2 regions of the Escherichia sp. TC-EC600-tetX4 genome follow, and region 2 is predicted to be linked to the other one. Evidence: predicted binding sites of a transcription regulator. Region 2 holds the regulator's gene; the other holds the start of a gene.
What was found. The regulator PurR, encoded in region 2, represses purine synthesis genes. The targets are predictions, from matches to a motif close to CANGCAAACGTTTGCNTG.
Positions count from the first base shown of each region.

Region 1: the regulator PurR is predicted to act here: its motif matches at 3,572-3,589, upstream of rbsD (D-ribose pyranase).

Region 1 is NZ_CP079924.1:4,547,008-4,553,155, forward strand. Features, by position in the region: gene rbsB (ribose ABC transporter substrate-binding protein RbsB) at 1-632, opposite strand, end outside; gene rbsC (ribose ABC transporter permease) at 657-1,622, opposite strand; gene rbsA (ribose ABC transporter ATP-binding protein RbsA) at 1,627-3,132, opposite strand; gene rbsD (D-ribose pyranase) at 3,140-3,559, opposite strand; gene kup (low affinity potassium transporter Kup) at 3,726-5,594, opposite strand; gene ravA (ATPase RavA) at 5,817-6,148, shown strand, end outside.
Region 2 is NZ_CP079924.1:2,136,847-2,142,994, forward strand. Features, by position in the region: gene cfa (cyclopropane fatty acyl phospholipid synthase) at 1-884, opposite strand, end outside; gene punC (purine nucleoside transporter PunC) at 1,175-2,386, opposite strand; gene punR (DNA-binding transcriptional activator PunR) at 2,499-3,431, shown strand; gene purR (HTH-type transcriptional repressor PurR) at 3,428-4,453, opposite strand; gene cydH (cytochrome bd-I accessory subunit CydH) at 4,752-4,841, shown strand; gene KXD89_RS10300 (MFS transporter) at 5,007-6,148, shown strand, end outside.

The sequences.
Region 1 (6,148 bases), 2.2 Mb from region 2:
ACAGCCTGAACATCCGGATGAGCGGTCAACAGGTTCTGCATTACGTTCAAACCTTTAATGCGATCAAAATCTGCTGGCTGGCTGGCAAGAACATTAAACTTGTGAGCAGCAACGGCCTGCTGGAAGCCTTCGCCACGTTCACGGGCTGCGGATGTACCAGCAATGCCTTGCAGCTCGATAACTTTGGCACCTTCACCCGCTTTCTTCGCGATGTAATCACCAGCGATTTTGCCGCCCAGTACGTTATCAGAAGCAATGTGGCTCACCACTTCACCTTTCGTTGCCTGGCGGTCAAGAGTGATAACCGGGATGTTCGCCTGGTTAGCCATCTTCACAGCATTACCCACTGCGTCGGAGTCGGTCGGGTTAATCAGCAGAATTTTTGTGCCGCGAACGGTTAAGTCCTGCACGTTCGCCAGCTCTTTCGCCGGGTTGTTCTGGGAGTCCAGCACCACCAGGTTATAGCCAAGTTTATCCGCCTCTTTCTGCGCGCCATCTTTCAGCGATACAAAGAACGGGTTGTTAAGCGTGGAGACCACCAGCGCGATGGTGTCTTTTGCCATCGCATTCGCACTGACGGTGGCGCTTAGCGCAACAGCGGAAACCAGGGTAGCCAGTTTTTTCATGTTCATATTCAAGATGTCCTGTAGTCGTTATTACTGCTTTTTGTTGTCTACCAGCACCGCCAGCAAAATCACCACCGCTTTGACGATCATCTGGTAATAGGAGGAAACACCTAACAAATTCAATCCATTATTAAGGAAGCCAAGAATTAATGCGCCGATCAACGTCCCAACAATGCGACCTTTTCCGCCCGCCAGACTCGTACCGCCCAGAACCACCGCAGCAATAGCATCCAGCTCATAGCCAGTCCCCGCCGTGGGTTGTGCGGAGGAGAGACGCGCCACTTCAATGATCCCGGCCAGCGATGCCAGCAGACCACAAAGAGAATAGACGATGATTTTGATTTTATTGACGTTGATACCAGAAAGACGCGTTGCCGCTTCGTTGCCGCCCAGCGCGTAGATGTAACGCCCCAGACGCGTGTGATGCAGCATGTACCAGGCCGCGAGGAAGACAATCCCCATGATCCAGACTGGCGTCGGTACGCCCAGCGGACGACCAATACCAAACCAGCCAAACAGATCGGCGTTCTCAGTAAAGCCGGTATTCACTGGGCTACCGTTGGTATAAACCATGGTCACGCCGCGCAGTAAAAGCATCATAACCAGCGTAGCGATAAACGCCTGGACGCGACCTTTCGCTACAATCACCCCGGTTACCGCACCAATTGCGGCACCTAACGCGAGAGCAGCAGCGACAGCCACCAGCGCATTGACTTCAATGCCGACGATAGATGCAGCAACTGCGCCGGTCAGCGCCAACAGAGAACCTACCGATAAGTCGATGCCCGACGTCAGGATCACCAGCGTCATCCCGACCGCCATAATGGCGTTCACTGAGGTTTGCTGGAGAATATTGAATAAGTTATTGATGGTGAAAAAGTTCGGGCTTAACGTCGAGACAATCGCGATCAGCACCAGCAGAGCGATAAGCGATTTCTGCTCCATCAGCCACGCTTTCGTGAAATAACGGCGACCAGAGACAGTCTGGGTTGTCATTTTTTTACTCCTGATTCACGCGATTAAGCTTGCCCACAGCGGCAGCCATTAACACTTCCTGGGTGGCCTGCTCACGAGTAAATTCCCCGCTGAGATGCCCTTCATGCATGACGATGATGCGATCGCTCATGCCTAATACTTCTGGCATCTCCGATGACACCAGAATGATGCTCAAGCCATCGGCTTTGAACTGGTTAATCAGTTGATAGATCTCTTTTTTCGCGCCGACATCTACGCCACGGGTAGGTTCATCAAGGATCAACACTTTGGGGCGTGTCATCAGACCGCGGGCAATCGCCACTTTTTGCTGATTGCCACCGGAAAGCAGACCAATTGCCTGTTCCATCGACGGAGTTTTCACATTAAACAGACGAATGAAATCACTCACAGCCTGCTGTTCATCGGCATGCTTCAAACTGCCGCCAGCGCGGCTGAAGTAGCGCAGCGCTGTCAGCGACATGTTCTCTTTTACTGACATGCCCAACACTAAACCGTCACGTTTACGGTCTTCGGAGATATACACAATGCCGTTTGCCAGGCCATCCTGCGGTGAACGGGTAACGACTTCATGCCCATCCAGGGTGACGTAACCGCTGGTGCGCGGTAGTGCGCCGTAGAGCACTTTCATCAGTTCGGTACGACCTGCGCCCATCAAACCAGAGACGCCAAGAATTTCGCCTTTGCGTAAAGTAAAAGAGACATCGTTAACGCCAGGTCCGCAGAGATTATCGACTTTCAGGCGGATATCTCCCGGCGCTTTGTCCAGGTGCGGATATTGATCTTCCAGCTTGCGACCCACCATCATCTCAATCAGCGAATCTTCGGTCAGTGATGCCACTTCGCGCTCAGCAATAAATTGCCCATCACGAAAAACGGTAACGTCATCGCAAATCTCGAAGATTTCTTTCATGCGGTGGGAGATATAGACAATACCGCGGCCTTGCGATTTCAGCTCGCGGATGACGCGGAACAGGGATTCGGTTTCGGTATCGGTCAGCGCATCGGTCGGTTCATCCATAATGATGACTTTCGACTCAAAGCTCAGCACTTTGGCGATTTCAACCATTTGCTGGTCACCGATGGAAAGATCGCCCACCAGCTTGTCGCTTTTAAAGCGCAGGTTAAGTTTAGCCAGCAATTTATCCGCTTCGGCATACATGGTTTTCCAGTCAATTTTGCCAAAGCGATTAACAAACTCACGACCGAGGAAAATGTTTTCGGCAATGGTCAACTGCGGGATCAGGTTCAGTTCCTGATGGATAATCCCAATCCCGGCTTCCTGGGAAGATTTTGGCCCGGTAAATGTCGTTTCTTTCCCCAGCCATAAAAGCGTACCGGCATCGCGAGTATAGATGCCAGTAAGCACTTTCATCATGGTGGATTTACCCGCGCCGTTTTCGCCCACCAGCGCCATCACGCGGCCCGGATAGACATTTAACGCTGCGCCCGAGAGGGCTTTTACGCCCGGGAAGGCTTTATCGATGCCTTTAAGCTGAAGTAATGCTTCCATGACGGCCTCAGAACGTCACGCCAGCACAGAGAATGATATTCGCATACGGAGAACATTCTCCGCTGCGAATTACCGCCTGACTTTCTGCGGTTTGTTGTTTGAATTGTTCATGCGTGGTGTAACGAATTTCAATGGTATTTCCCTGGTGTTTTTGCAGCTGCTCAAGGTGAGTGAGCAACGTTTCGTGGAGTTGCGGATTATGGTGTTTGATCTCTTCCGCGATAATGGCCGCCTCGACCTGCATTTCATTTGTGACGACGCCCAGCACCTGCATAAAAGAAGGTACACCCTGGGTTAATGCCATATCGATACGCGTTGTACTTTTGGGGATGGGTAAACCAGCATCACACACCACCAGCGTATCGGTATGTCCCAGACGGGAGATCACCGATGAAATATCAGAATTAAGAACGGTGCCTTTTTTCATTTTTTTCTCCATCAGCGAAACGTTTCGCTGACCCACAGTTTAATCCTGACTGAGTTGGGAAAACCATCGTGACGTTACGGAAATGTGATCAACCTCGAAACGTTTTACATGGTGATTAACCATGAAAACAAAAACGCCCCCTTATGAAGAAAGGAGGCGTCTGGCGTTAGATTTCGACCTGAGTACCCAGTTCGATAACCCTGTTTGGCGGGATTTCAAATTGATCTGGTGCACGCAGCGCATTACGTTGCAGCAGCAAGTACAGCTTGCCGCGCAGACGCAAATACCACGGGCGTTTGCCGAGGATCAACGACTCATGCGACATAAAGAAGGAGGTTTCCATCATCCGGCAACTTAATCCTTCCAGACCGCAGCGGTGGAAAACTTCTTCTACGTTTGGCGTTTCTCGCCAACCATAACTTGCCACCACGCGCCAGAAAGTGGGCGACAGTTGTTCAATCTGTACCCGACGGACGTTATGGACATATGGAGCGTCTTCGGTGCGCAGAGTTAACAGAATCACCCGCTCATACAATACCTTGTTATGTTTAAGGTTATGCATCAGCGCAAAGGGAATGACGTTGATTGCACGCGACATATACACCGCGGTCCCGGGCACGCGAACAGGCGGTGATTTCTCCAGCGAAGCAATCATCGCTTCCAGAGAGTTACCATGTTCATGCATCCGCCGCAGCAAGCGGAAACGCTCGCTCTTCCAGGTGGTCATCACGATAAACATCACAGTACCGAGGCTCAATGGCAACCAGCCGCCGGAGAGCAGTTTATCGAGGTTAGCGGTGAACAATGGAATATCGACACAAAGGAAAGCAATCAGGATCAGCGCAACAAAATACTTATTCCAGTGCCAGTTCTGACGTGCCACGGTAGTCGAGAGAATAGACGTCAGCACCATGGTTCCGGTCACCGCAATCCCGTACGCCGCCGCCAGGTTGCTGGAGTGCTCAAAGCTGACAATCACAATCACGACCGCGACATAGAGCATCCAGTTCACAAACGGAATATAGATTTGCCCTGACTCCATTTCGGAGGTGTGAATAATGCGCATCGGCGACAAATATCCCAGACGTACCGCCTGACGCGTCAATGAGAAGACGCCAGAGATAACCGCCTGCGAGGCAATTACCGTCGCCAGTGCGGCGATGATCAGCAGCGGGATCAGCGCCCAGTCCGGTGCCAACAGGAAGAACGGGTTCTTAATCGCTTCCGGGTTCTTTAACAACAGCGCTCCCTGACCGAAGTAATTAAGGGTCAAGGAAGGTAATACGACGGTGAACCACGCCAGGCGAATAGGGAACTTACCAAAGTGCCCCATATCAGCATACAGCGCCTCGACCCCCGTAATCGACAACACCACTGCCCCTAATGCAATAAAAGAAACCGTTTTGTATTCAAGGAAGAAATGCACCGCCCACATTGGATTCAGCGCATGCAGCACTTCCGGGTTAGCAATAATGCTACGTAACCCCAGTCCTGCCAGAATCAAAAACCAGGTCAGCATGATCGGCGCAAACAGCTTACCGACCATAGCCGTGCCATGTTTTTGAATCATAAATAATAAAGTGAGAACGATAATTGAGAGGGGAACTATCCAGGTATCCAGCTGCGGGGCGACGATTTCCAGACCTTCAATGGCTGACATCACCGAAATAGCGGGTGTTATGACGACTTCACCATAGAAAAAGCTGCCGCCGATTAGCCCCATAATCACCAGCATTGATGTGGTTCGCGCCGACGTATTACGCCCGGCAAGCGACATCAACGTCAGGATCCCCCCCTCACCGGCGTTATCTGCCCGCATCACGAAGGTGAGATATTTAATGGAAACCACAAAGATTAGCAGCCAGAAGATCAGCGATAAAAAGCCAAACACGGCATCGCGTTCAACGCCAAAACCAAACTGGCCGGACAAACATTCACGAAGTGTATATAACGGGCTGGTACCAATATCGCCGTAGACAACTCCAATCGCCGCGAGGGTAATCGCGGGCAATGATTGCTTATTATCAGTGCTCATAGACTAGTCTTTCGTTGAAATATGAAATGTGTGCTTAGTCCCTTGGCCCACAAAAAAGCGCACAGTATGCACGATTAACGGCAAAATCGTACTCCTAAATGCGGCCACATTAACCTGGCTCAAAGAAAAATACCCCCCCTTTGAGACTATTTTAGCCACCAGCAAGAAACGTCTATACTCGCAATTTACGCAGAACTTTTGACGAAAGGACGCCACTTCATTATGGCTCACCCTCATTTATTAGCGGAAAGAATTTCCCGCCTGAGCAGTTCGTTGGAAAAGGGGCTTTATGAACGTAGCCACGCCATCCGCTTGTGTTTATTAGCGGCATTAAGTGGTGAAAGTGTGTTCCTCCTTGGCCCGCCAGGTATTGCCAAAAGTTTGATCGCCCGGCGCTTAAAATTCGCCTTTCAGAATGCCCGCGCGTTTGAATATCTGATGACCCGCTTCTCCACGCCGGAAGAAGTTTTTGGTCCCCTTTCTATTCAGGCGCTAAAAGATGAAGGGCGCTATGAACGTTTAACCAGCGGTTACCTGCCGGAAGCAGAAATTGT
Region 2 (6,148 bases):
CGTACAGAGGGCAGGCAACCGTTCGGAAAAATATATTTATTAATCCAGGGATCAACATTCAGATCGGTTTTTTTCGAACCGATAGTATGGAGCAGGAATATGCCTTCCGGTTTCAAATTACGATCCACCACCGCAAAATAGGTATCGTAATTTTTCGGTCCGACGTGCTCGAACATCCCCACAGAAACAATACGATCAAACTGGTCGTTCAGGTCACGATAATCTTGCAGCAAAATGGTGACATCCAGGCCTTCACAGCGTTCCTGAGCCATTTTTTGCTGTTCGGCAGAAATGGTGACGCCCACCACGCTTACGTCATAATTAGATGCCATGTAGTGTGCCAGTCCGCCCCAGCCGCAGCCAATATCCAGTACGCGCATCCCTGGTTTTAACTGCAATTTTTCACAAATCATTTTGAGCTTCGCCTGCTGGGCAGATTCCAGATTATCGGCATCTTTCCAGTAAGCGCAGGAATATTGCATGAAGGGATCAAGCATGCGGCTGAACAAGTCATTACCCAAATCGTAATGCTCTTTGCCGACTATCCAGGCACGTTTTTTACTCTGCAGATTGAAGAGACGAGCGCCGGCAATACGCAGCGTGTCTTTGAAATGATGGGGGAGTTGGTTCTCGAGACCTGCGCGTAAGACTTTGCTAAAAAACATATCCAGTCGGTCACATTCCCACCAGCCATCCATATAACTTTCGCCTAACCCCAAAGAGCCTTCTTGCAGAACGCGTTTAAAAAAATCGGGGTTTTTCACACGAATATCCGCCGGGGCAGAACCGTTAATGGCTATACCGGCACGGCTAAGTAATTCGTTGGCGATACGGTACCAGTTGTCATCCGGTACACTGACTTCTTCTATACACGATGAACTCATAGTTTCTCCATCACTGGTCGGTGATCAGAACCTTAAAACAGCGTAGACGCTTTTTGGGCTTTGTGAGAAATCTCGCAGAAAAAACCGCGAGTCTATAATCCGACGTAGAACAGAGGGAAAGGAGGAACCCTTGCCGAAATGACTATCCATAGTGAGTCGGGAACGATCCTGTCCCCGTAAAAACATAATATTTATCGTAGCTTTAACAACTCGAAATTAGTATAGGCCGCTAATTTCAATCATACAACAAAATTTTGTTAGCAGCCTAAGTATAAGTATATCGATATAGATCAGTGTGATTCGCTATGAGCGACTTCGGCATTGCCATGATTCTGGCAGCCAACTTCTTCACAACGTTGCATCATGTAACCCAGCGCGACCAGCACTACTGTTGATAACATCACGCTGGTGGTGGTGAGCAATGGCGTGCTGATACTGATCAGCCAGGAAACTACCAGACTTGCGAGGAAGCACAGACCCAGTTGAAGAGTGTTCTGCAACGCTGCGGCGCGACCAGTTGCGTGTGGGAAGGGACGCAGCGCCTGGGCGACAACAATAGGGTAGATCGCGCCATTGGCAATCGCCATCACACAGAATGGGATCAGGATTTCGACCAGCGACACATGGCTAATGAAGCCCGCAGCCCAGGTCGCAATGACGCTGACAGCAAACAGCACCAGCAACCACGGTAATAACTGCTTGCCTTGCCATTTCTGCAGCGCGGCGCGACAGCCATAACCACCAATCAGAAACGCGATAGTTTGCGGGACATAACTTAAACCAATAACTGCCGGGCTGTAGCCCATTTCACTAAGGATGAACGGTGAACCGGTCAGCCATGCAAAAAAACTGGCTGAACAGGCTGCGTATATCAGCACGTTGCCGCGATAGGTTTTAGAACGTAGCAGGTCGGTAAAGGTCAGACCATCCTGACTATTGTTACGGGCCTTCGTCGTGGGTTTGAGCCAGAAAATAGGCAGAATCAGCACCACGGTAATGGCAAACAGGGTGGCGAAAATCGCCTGCCAGGAAAAATGGACCAGCAGCCAGCTTCCTAACAGAGGAGCCAGTGCCGGAGATAGACCCACCAGCGGCATGATGGCCGCAAAAATACGGTTAACTTTCTGTGAAGGATAATAATCTGTCACTAATGCTTGCCAGATAACCGCCGCGGCGCAGACACCCACAGCCTGTACAAAACGCAATACCAGCAGCGTAGCGGCGTTTTCTACCCACAGCATCCCCAGACTACCTAACGCAAAAATTGTCAGGCCGATTAATAATACCGGTTTACGACCATAACGGTCGGAGAGCGGCCCCCACAGAAGCTGGGCTGCGGCAAAACCGGCAAGGAACAGACTAAGGCTGGCACTGACAGCAGACGCAGGCGTTTGCAGGTCGGCCTGTATGGCGGCGAAAGCAGGCAGATACATATCGGTTGCCAGAAAACCGAGTACGCTCAAACCCGCCAGCCAGACTAAAAATCTTTTCCCAGGTTGCATGTATATTCTCTAAATCTCTCAATTAAACACCGCCGCAAAGTGTAGGGAGTGAAATTAGTGTTGTGAAACGGTAATATTTGATGACTGGTTTCAAAAATTTTGCAGGCAGACTATGTGGTCAGAATATTCACTCGAAGTTGTTGATGCGGTAGCGCGTAATGGTAGTTTTAGCGCTGCGGCACAGGAGCTGCATCGCGTTCCTTCTGCGGTCAGCTATACCGTGCGTCAGCTGGAAGAGTGGCTGGCGGTGCCGCTCTTTGAACGACGGCACCGTGATGTGGAGCTGACCGCTGCTGGAGCGTGGTTTCTCAAAGAAGGGCGCTCTGTTGTCAAAAAAATGCAGATCACCCGCCAGCAATGTCAGCAGATAGCGAACGGCTGGCGCGGTCAGTTAGCTATCGCAGTGGATAATATTGTCAGGCCAGAACGTACACGGCAGATGATCGTTGATTTTTATCGCCATTTTGATGATGTCGAACTTCTTGTCTTTCAGGAAGTGTTCAACGGTGTCTGGGATGCGCTTTCCGACGGGCGCGTGGAACTGGCGATTGGCGCAACACGCGCGATTCCGGTAGGCGGTCGTTATGCCTTCCGGGATATGGGGATGCTAAGCTGGAGTTGCGTTGTTGCCAGTCACCACCCGCTGGCGTTGATGGATGGCCCGTTCAGCGATGATACGTTGCGCAACTGGCCGTCGTTGGTGCGCGAAGACACCTCGCGAACGCTACCTAAACGTATTACCTGGTTGCTGGATAACCAAAAAAGAGTTGTCGTGCCTGACTGGGAATCATCGGCAACCTGTATCTCGGCAGGATTATGCATAGGGATGGTGCCAACACATTTCGCCAAACCGTGGCTTAATGAGGGGAAGTGGGTAGCATTAGAACTGGAAAACCCCTTTCCGGATTCGGCATGTTGTCTGACATGGCAGCAAAATGATATGTCGCCTGCGTTAACCTGGTTGCTTGAGTATCTCGGCGATAGTGAGACGCTGAATAAGGAGTGGCTGCGGGAGCCGGAAGAGACTCCCGCAACGGGTGATTAACGACGATAGTCGCGGAACGGGCCGTCAGCCACGGAGCGGCGTTCAATCAAGCGCGGATGCACTTCAATAGACTGCGGTTCTTCACGTTTGTTGACGATACGATCCAACAGCATGTTGAACGCTGTTTCACCCAGCGAATCTTTTGGCTGATGGATCGTGGTCAGCGCCGGCGTAAAATAGCGCGCGTTGCGCACGTTATCATAACCGATCAGCGAAACATCCTGCGGGACGCGCAGGCCCATTTCATCAGCAGCACAAAGTGCGCCCATTGCCATGATATCGCCACCACAGAAGACGGCAGTAGGGCGATGCGGCTGCGACAGGATTTGCTGCATGGCGCGATAACCGGATTCAGGTTCAAAGTCACCCTGCACAATCCAGCTTTCCGGCACCTTGATCATCGCTTCTTCCATCGCCTTCATAAAACCGGCAAGGCGGCCTGCGCCGGTGTTACGTTCCAGCGGGCCGGGGATGACGCCGATTTCGCGGTGACCGCGTTCAATCAGATAACGCCCGGCCATGTAGCCGCCTTCGAACGCGTTATCAATGACCGCATCGGTGAAGTCAGCTTTTGCTTCACCCCAGTCCATGACCACCATTGGGATATGGCGATACTCTTCCAGCATCGCCAGCAACGGCTCTGGGTACTCAGAACACATCACCAGCAGACCATCGACGCGTTTTTGCGCCATCATCGACAGATAAGCCCGCTGTTTCTCAAGATTGTTCCACGCATTGCCCAGAATCAGGGTGTAACCTTTCTGGAAGCAATTTTTTTCAACTGCTTCAATGATCTCGGCAAAATAGGCCGCTTCGCTGCTGGTCGCCAGCAAACCGATAGACTTGGTGTGGTTAACCTTCAGGCTACGCGCCACCGCGCTAGGGGAGTAGTGTAATTCTTTAATCGCTGCCCACACGGCGTTGCGCGTTTCTTCAGCGACGAAACGTGTTTTGTTGATCACGTGTGACACAGTTGTAGTGGAAACGTTTGCTCGTTTCGCTACATCTTTTATTGTTGCCATTCCATTTCACTCCAGACCCTAACTTCAGCTCCTGCAAAATCGCAAGGTAAACGTTTGCCTTTACACACCTTACGCACAACAAAAGTGTTGCGGTACGCCGGAAAAACGACACGGAGCGTCAGGAAGGGGTCAATGGCCAGTACGCAAATAGTGTAAGCGTGGAATTTTGGCCGATCTTGACGAAAAGGGGAAGTGGTAAAAACACTTATCATTATAAATGACGGGAGATTTTTTCATCACAGTGTGTAAAAATGCGTAATATCACTTTTTGTGTGGTAATAAAAAAGGAGAAAACTTGATGAGCACCGACCTTAAATTTTCACTGGTAACAACGATTATCGTCCTCGGTTTGATCGTAGCCGTGGGTTTGACTGCCGCGCTGCACTGATTTCCTCTCGAGGGAGCGCGTTCTCCCTCGCATCTCCTTCCTGTTTGTTAGCAAAATGGCAAAAGTGTTTTCTCTTTTTGTTATTTTCATTTTTTTGTGATTGCTGTCATGCTTTCGCCACTTTAATGAATATCGCGTAATGACGCGAAGAGGTGGAGATAAGGCATGAAAATTAACTATCCGTTGCTGGCGCTGGCGATTGGCGCGTTTGGTATCGGGACAACGGAGTTCTCGCCAATGGGCTTGTTGCCCGTCATTGCGCGCGGTGTGGATGTCTCGATTCCCGCTGCCGGAATGTTAATCAGTGCCTATGCAGTTGGCGTAATGGTTGGCGCGCCGCTGATGACGCTTCTACTTTCTCATCGTGCCCGCCGCAGTGCGTTGATTTTCCTGATGGCAATTTTCACGCTCGGCAACGTACTTTCCGCCATCGCGCCGGATTATATGACCCTGATGCTTTCACGCATTTTGACCAGCCTGAATCACGGAGCATTTTTTGGTTTGGGTTCAGTCGTGGCCGCAAGCGTGGTGCCAAAACATAAACAGGCCAGCGCAGTTGCCACTATGTTTATGGGGTTAACCCTGGCAAATATCGGTGGCGTGCCGGCGGCGACCTGGTTGGGTGAAACCATCGGCTGGCGGATGTCATTTCTGGCAACGGCGGGGCTGGGAGTGATTTCAATGGTAAGTCTGTTCTTCTCATTACCTAAAGGTGGTGCAGGGGCACGACCTGAAGTGAAAAAAGAGCTGGCGGTATTAATGCGTCCGCAGGTGCTGTCTGCATTGCTGACGACGGTACTGGGAGCTGGTGCAATGTTTACTCTCTACACCTATATCTCTCCGGTACTGCAAAGTATTACCCACGCAACACCGGTGTTCGTCACGGCAATGCTGGTGCTGATTGGTGTCGGATTCTCTATCGGTAACTATCTCGGCGGCAAACTGGCAGATCGTTCAGTTAACGGCACGTTGAAAGGCTTTTTGTTGTTGTTGATGGTGATTATGCTGGCAATCCCGTTCCTGGCCCGCAATGAGTTCGGCGCAGCTATTAGCATGGTGGTGTGGGGCGCAGCAACCTTTGCGGTCGTACCGCCGTTACAGATGCGCGTGATGCGTGTCGCCAGTGAAGCGCCAGGTCTGTCTTCATCAGTCAATATTGGTGCCTTTAATCTTGGAAATGCGCTGGGAGCAGCTGCTGGTGGTGCGGTAATTTCCGCTGGGCTGGGATACAGCTTTGTGCCGGTGATGGGAGCGATTGTCGCGGGACTGGCATTATTGCTGGTGTTTATGTCAGCCAGAAAACAACC